Regions from separate parts of the Paenibacillus sp. FSL H8-0332 genome, predicted to be linked through region 2. Evidence: riboswitches for the same ligand, from Rfam matches in the RefSeq annotation. Region 2 holds a riboswitch; the other holds the start of a gene.
The links. A riboswitch is a leader RNA that binds a small molecule or an ion and turns the genes downstream of it on or off. The one in region 2 is predicted to bind thiamine pyrophosphate.

Region 1 (3,577 bases), 3.1 Mb from region 2:
TCCTGAGCTGTCCGCGTTCTACATTGACCTGCGGGCAGATTGTTCTATATAATGAGTGAACGGACAACTGTCCGTAAGTGTAATTCATAGTCTACGGACAATTGTCCGTAGTGTCAATTCTTTTCTGAAAGGGGTTCTCATGAAAAAGCCAGACACCGATGCTGCACAGCTCCCGCCGTCAGCTCCGCAACCCATAGCCTCCGCTCCGCCCGAGTCCGCCGATCCTTATGTACAGCGGATTCTTGAAGCTGCCCGCCAGTTGTTCACCGAGAGCGGACTTGAGGCGGTCAGCATGTACAGCATTGCCAAGCGGGCAGGCATAGGGCAAGGCTCCCTGTACCGCCGCTTCACGGACAAGGGTGAGATCTGTTCTGCACTGCTGAAGGGCAGCGCAGATCAATTCCTGTCCGGGCTGGAGCAGCAGGTCGCTGCCAGTGCCGGTGAAGCCCCGGCTCTTGCTCAGCTGCAGAGCAGCATTGAGCAGATTGCTGATTTCATTGAGCAGTATGCCGAGCTGCTGAATATGATCAAAGCCGAGTTCACCGGCAAGAAGCAGCTGACCCAGTTTGAGCATCCTTTTTTCCAGCGGCTGGGAGTGATGATGACAGAGCTGCTGCAGCGCGCTGCGGCGGGCGGTGAGATAATTGACATTGATCCGGCCTTTGCGGCCACAGCCTTAATCTCTGTCCTCAGTCCCGATCTGTACCTGTATGAGCAGAAGCGGCACCACGCCTCCAAGCTGGACATCTCCAGGGGCATCGTCACTTTGTTCGTGACCGGTCTGGCAAAGCGCTGACCGCCTGCTCTTTACAAGAGGGAGATTTGTGGTATATTAAGTAGCAATTACGAATTCAATAGCAACATTATTCACTAGGGGAGTCGGCCGACTGAGACGGAGCTTAAGCTCCGGACCCTTTGAACCTGATCTGGATCATACCAGCGGAGGGAAGTGGAGCAGAATGTAACAGTGGTTCCCGTCACAGGGCCGCAGCTGACTGTACCTTCCGCCCCATTCATCGCCTCCGGGAATGAATGGGGCTTTTTGTTGTTCTCGTAGCTGTTATTTAATCTAACCCGAGGAGGTTCGTACATAGTCTTATGATCAACATTAGCAATCTGTCCTATGCCTTCGGGACCGGTTCGTCCCGGACCCCCGTCTTCTCAGGGCTAACCATGAATGTGCAGCGCGGCGAATTCATTTCTATTGTAGGCGGGAGCGGATGCGGCAAAAGCACTTTGTTCAAAATCATCGCCGGTCTGCTGGAGCCGGGTAGCGGCAGGATTACGCTGAACGGAGCCGAGTCCGCTACAGCAGCGAAGAGGCTGGGCAGTGTGGCCTACATGCCGCAGCAGGATCTCCTCCTGCCTTGGCGCACCGTATTGGACAATTGTCTGCTGCCCTGGGAGCTTAAGCGCAGCCGGCCCAAAGCAGCCGCTATTGCCGAGATCCGTACCCTGCTACACCGTTTCGGCCTTGACGAGACTGAAGGGGCTTATCCGCAGGAGCTGTCCGGCGGGATGCGCCAGCGCGTGGCGGTCCTCCGCACCGTGGCAGCCGGGAATGACCTGCTGCTGCTCGATGAGCCGTTCGGGGCGCTCGATGCCATTACGAAGCGCTCGCTGCAGCGTTGGCTGCTGGAGTTATGGGCGGAGCTGGACAAGACGGTGCTGTTCATCACCCATGATCTGGAGGAGGCGCTCCTGCTCAGTGACAGAATCTATCTAATGACTGGCAGAGAGGGCAGCGGGATGCAGGAATTCTCAGCCGGTCTCCCCCGTCCGCGCCATCACAGTCTGAACTATCAACCGCAGTTCGCCGCCCTGCGCCAGGAATTGGAGCTGAAGCTATATGAGAACCGCCGCTCCTAGAAGATTGCTCCAGCATTACGGTCCGGCGGCCCTGCTCGCCCTGCTGACGCTTGCGGTCTGGGAGACTGTAGCCCGGCTGGGCCTGGTTCCTCCCTTCATCCTTCCGGCTCCGTCTGCCGTCTGCAAGGCCTTGCTGGAGGAACGCCGCTTGTTATTCGGGGTGCATCTGCCTGCTACCCTGCTTGAAGTACTCACAGGCTTCGCACTATCCGTGGTCTGCGGCAGTCTGCTGGGAATCGCCATGCACCTGTTCAGTCCGCTGGCTAAGGCGCTGTACCCGCTACTGATTATCAGCCAGACGGTTCCGCTGATCGCCCTCTCTCCCCTGTTCATCATGTGGTTCGGCTATACCTTGTGGAGCAAGGTCGCCGTTGTCTTCCTGACCGCTTTCTTCCCGGTGGTCATTGGCACCTATGACGGGTTGTCCAAGAACACGGATGCCTACCGGGACCTGCTGCTGACGTACGGCGCGAACCGCTGGCAGATTCTCGGGAAGGTGGGCGTTCCGCTGGCTTTCCCCTCTTTTTTCTCCGGACTGAAGCTGTCGGCTGTGTACTGTGTAATTGGTGCAACGATCGGGGAATGGCTTGGGGGCAGCCAGGGGCTGGGCTATTTCAGCCGCAGAATGGCCGGGAATCTGCAGAGCGCCAAGATGTTCGCCGCTGTTGTCTTGTTATCCGTACTCGGTATTCTGCTGTTTCTGGCAGTCGCCGCGCTGGAGAAGATTATTCTGAAGAAAAGAGGACGTTATTCATGACTACTATCCGCTATACCCGTTATCTGCACAATACGATTTCAAAGCCAGCCATGCTGCTGTCTGCTCTGGTGCTCTGTATGCTGCCTGTCCTGGCAGGCTGCGCCAATACAAACAATCCGGCGGCCTCCGGCTCCTCGGCTGGTACTACCGCAACCTCTGAGGCAGGGACTAAGAGTGCCGCCCAAAAGCTGACGATTATGCTCGACTGGTATCCCAATGCAGTCCACTCCTTTTTGTATGCGGCAGAGGCTGAAGGGTATTTCGCTGAGGAAGGCCTTGAGGTTGAAATTCAGATGCCGGCCGATACCAATGATGCGCTGAAGCTTGTTGCTGCGGGGAAGGTGGATCTGGCACTCAGTTATCAGCCGCAGGTATTGATGGCACGGGGGGAGCAGATTCCGGTCAAGTCGATCGCTGCGCTGGTGCGCCACCCGCTGAATCATCTCATGGTAGCCGCAGACAGCGGCATTAACCGCCCGGGAGAGCTGTCTGGCAAGCAGGCTGGGTATTCCTCCGTCCCGTTATATGAAGCCATGCTGAACACGATGGTCAAGAGCGACGGCGGGGACCCTTCTTCCCTCAAGCTGGTAGATGTCGGCTTTGAGCTGATTCCCGCTCTCTCCACCGGACGGGTGGATGGCATTATGGGCGGGTTCATTAACCATGAGCAGCTGATTCTGGAGCAGCAAGGCTATCCGGTCCGCTCCTTCAATCCCGTGGATTACGGGGTCCCGGATTATTATGAGCTGGTGCTGGTCGCCAGTGAGCAGGGACTGCAGGATTCACAGGGCTTTTATCACAAATTCGTGGAAGCCATACGACAAGGCCAGCAGTATGTAACCGGTCACCCGGATGAAGCGCTGAAGCTGCTGCTTGCTCATCAGGAGGACACCGCACCGCTGGATGAAGCGATTGAACAGCGCAGTCTGGAGATCCTGCTGCCGCTGATGG
Region 2 (3,577 bases):
CGAAGCTTCAGGTGACCGAGGCTCTGCGCTGGATTGAGGATGAGGACATGTCCGAGGTGCTGCGCAAAGTGCTGGAGCAAGAGCCGCTCCAGGAGGACCGGCTGCAGGAGGCGGCATTGTTCAGCCTTCAGCGGCTGATCGGAGAGAACCTGAATGAAGCTGTCAGCTCGCCCGGCGAAGAGCAGGAGCCTGCGGCTGCTCCCGCCTCCAAGGGGACGCTGCCGGAATGGAGAGAAGACTGGCAGCGGATTATGGATCATGCAGCGGCCATGATGGACCGCAGATATGATGCGGTCCAGAAGAAGGATGCGGAGCACATCTGGAAGCAGTTCATCGGCAGCCTGTACCCGGATGTACCGCTGTTCCGCAATGACGGCGGCTGGTGCGCTGCACTGGAGTATCTGACGGCCCGGCTGCATGGGCAGCCGGTTACGTTCCGTGAGGCTGCCCAGCGTTATGGTGTGTCGGTCTCGATGGTAAGCCGTTATGCACGGCGGATTGACAGCGAATGTGATATCCGGGCCATGCTGCCCGGAACCGGCGGCTTATCGCCGTCCACCACCCGTATTTAAGCATTACTGCTGTAAGACAAACCTACTTGTAAGGAGGCCAATGTAATGTACAAAACGATTGTAATCGGAACAGGCCCGGCCGGGCTGACTGCCGCGATTTATCTGGCGCGTGCGAACCTGAGCCCGCTGGTAATTGAAGGCTTGCAGCCGGGGGGACAACTGACAACGACGACAGAAGTGGAGAACTTTCCAGGCTTCCCCGAAGGGATTCTGGGTCCGGACCTGATGGACAATATGCGCAAGCAGGCAGAACGCTTCGGCGCTGAATTCAAGAATGGCTGGGTGGAGTCCGTGGACTTCTCACAGCGTCCGTTCAAGGTAACAGTGGACGGAATGGGTGTATTGGAAGCGGAGTCGGTCATTATTTCAACCGGGGCCTCTGCAAGATATCTGGGTATCCCGGGCGAGCAGGAGAATGTGGGACGCGGGGTCAGCACCTGTGCGACCTGTGACGGCTTCTTTTTCCGTAATAAAAAGATTGTCGTCGTCGGCGGCGGGGACTCCGCTATGGAGGAAGCCAGCTTCCTGACCCGCTTTGCGTCCAGCGTAACGCTGGTTCACCGCCGTCCCGAGCTGCGTGCCTCGAAGATTATGCAGGACCGGGCGCGTGACAACAGCAAGGTCACCTGGGCCTTGAACCGCACACCGGTTGAAGTAACGGTAGGAGAGACCGGAGTGAAGGGCCTTACGGTGCTTAATAATGAGACAGGTCTGACAGAGCTGGTAGAGGCAGACGGCGTGTTCGTAGCGATTGGACACACACCGAATACAGCCTTCTTGGGCGGGCAGATCAACACGGATGCCAATGGCTATATTGTGGTGAACCCAGGTACCACCGAGACCAACATCCCCGGTGTATTTGCCTGCGGCGATGTGCAGGATACACGTTACCGTCAAGCGATATCGGCAGCGGGAACCGGCTGTATGGCCGCCATGGATGCTGAGAAGTTCCTGGAAGGCACGATGGTGCACGACTGGAGCGAATCGCTGGACAAATAACGGGTTTACAAGAATTACCCACACAGTTAAAATGTATTTAATTAGATAAGATACCCACTAGGGGAGTCTGAATAGGCTGAGACGGGAAAATTGAATTTCCGGACCCTTGAACCTGATCTGGATCATACCAGCGTAGGAAAGTGGAGTCGGACCTTTTTTGAATACAGTCTTATTTGGCTGTTCCTTTAATAAAGCCGCTCCAGGTGGAGCGGCTTTTTGATTTGCAAGAATCTATAGATTCTGCGGCTCAATCTGCTGCGTGACCTCTTATCTGATGGGTGTACAGAGCGAAGAGGAGGAGATTGAAATGACAGGAATGGTCAAAAACGAAGAGGTGGATCTTTCCGGATTCCCCGCAAGCCGTAAAGTGTATGTAGAGGGCTCACGCCCGGATATCCGGGTTCCGATGCGTGAGATCAGCCTCAGCAGAACCGAAGGCGTTGCCGGGGAAGAGGAGAATGCTCCGCTGCGTGTCTATGACACAAGCGGCATGTACACGGATGCAGCAGAGGAGACCGACATTCGGAGGGGGCTGCCGCCGCACCGTTCAAGCTGGATCGCGGAGCGTGGCGATTCGGAGGAATACACCGGAAGAGCCGTCCGGCCGGAGGATAACGGAATCCGCAGGGAGGGGGCCTTGGCAGAAGCTTGTCCAGGACTGAGCCGGAATCCCCGGCGGGCCTATACAGGCGGTAATGTGACTCAGCTGCATTATGCAAGGCAAGGAATTATAACACCGGAAATGGAGTATATTGCGATCCGCGAGAATACCCGGCCGGAGTTCGTAAGGGATGAGGTTGCCTCGGGCCGCGCGATTATTCCGGCCAATATCAATCACCCGGAGAGTGAGCCGATGATTATCGGCCGTAACTTCCTGGTGAAGATCAATGCAAATATCGGAAATTCTGCGGTCACTTCTTCTATAGAAGAGGAGGTGGAGAAGATGCGGTGGGCGACCCGCTGGGGGGCTGATACCCTCATGGATCTCTCCACCGGCTCGAAGATCCATACCACCCGGGAGTGGATAATCCGCAATTCTCCTGTGCCGGTCGGTACAGTGCCCTTATACCAGGCGCTGGAGAAGGTAAACGGCATAGCCGAGGACTTAACCTGGGAGCTCTACCGTGACACGCTGATTGAGCAGGCGGAGCAGGGAGTGGATTACTTCACCATTCATGCCGGAGTGCTGCGCCGCTATATTCCGCTGACTGCCCGGAGAATGACCGGCATCGTGTCACGGGGCGGATCGATTATGGCCGCCTGGTGCCTGGCCCATCAGCAGGAGAACTTCCTGTACACACACTTCGAAGACATATGTGAGATTATGAAGACGTATGATGTGGCCTTCTCGCTGGGAGATGGCCTGCGTCCCGGTTCTATTGCCGATGCCAATGACGAAGCCCAGTTCGCCGAGCTGGAGACGCTGGGAGAACTGACCCTACAAGCCTGGAAGCACGATGTTCAGGTTATGGTCGAAGGTCCGGGGCATGTGCCGCTGCACAAGATTAAGGAGAATATGGATAAGCAGCTTGAGATTTGCCGGGAAGCCCCTTTCTATACCCTCGGACCGCTGACTACGGATATTGCACCCGGTTATGATCACATCACTTCGGCCATCGGGGCGGCGATGATCGGGGGGCTCGGAACAGCGATGTTGTGTTACGTTACACCTAAGGAGCATTTAGGCCTGCCTGACAAGAATGATGTGCGCGAAGGGGTCATTACCTACAAAATTGCTGCACATGCCGCAGACCTCGCCAAGGGACATCCGGGAGCGCAGGACCGGGATGATGCACTGTCCAAGGCGCGGTTCGAGTTCCGCTGGCGCGACCAGTTCCATCTCTCCCTGGACCCGGAAAGGGCGCTGGCCTATCATGATGAGACCCTGCCAGCGGAGGGGGCGAAGCAGGCGCATTTCTGCTCAATGTGCGGCCCTAAATTCTGCAGCATGCGGATTTCGCATGATATCCGTAATTCCCATAGATGGAGCAAATCGCTCTAACATA

Region 1: linked by a shared signal. The riboswitch ahead of NST43_RS12330 (ABC transporter ATP-binding protein) and the one ahead of thiC (phosphomethylpyrimidine synthase ThiC) in region 2 are both predicted to bind thiamine pyrophosphate.

Annotation. Positions count from the first base shown of each region.
Region 1 covers NZ_CP150145.1:2,865,122-2,868,698, reverse strand. Annotated here, with positions in the region: gene NST43_RS12335 (TetR/AcrR family transcriptional regulator) at 140-796, shown strand; TPP riboswitch at 863-965, shown strand; gene NST43_RS12330 (ABC transporter ATP-binding protein) at 1,099-1,869, shown strand; gene NST43_RS12325 (ABC transporter permease) at 1,850-2,626, shown strand; gene NST43_RS12320 (ABC transporter substrate-binding protein) at 2,623-3,577, shown strand, end outside.
Region 2 covers NZ_CP150145.1:7,330,758-7,334,334, forward strand. Annotated here, with positions in the region: gene NST43_RS32175 (tetratricopeptide repeat protein) at 1-572, shown strand, start outside; gene trxB (thioredoxin-disulfide reductase) at 618-1,571, shown strand; TPP riboswitch at 1,621-1,727, shown strand; gene thiC (phosphomethylpyrimidine synthase ThiC) at 1,879-3,573, shown strand.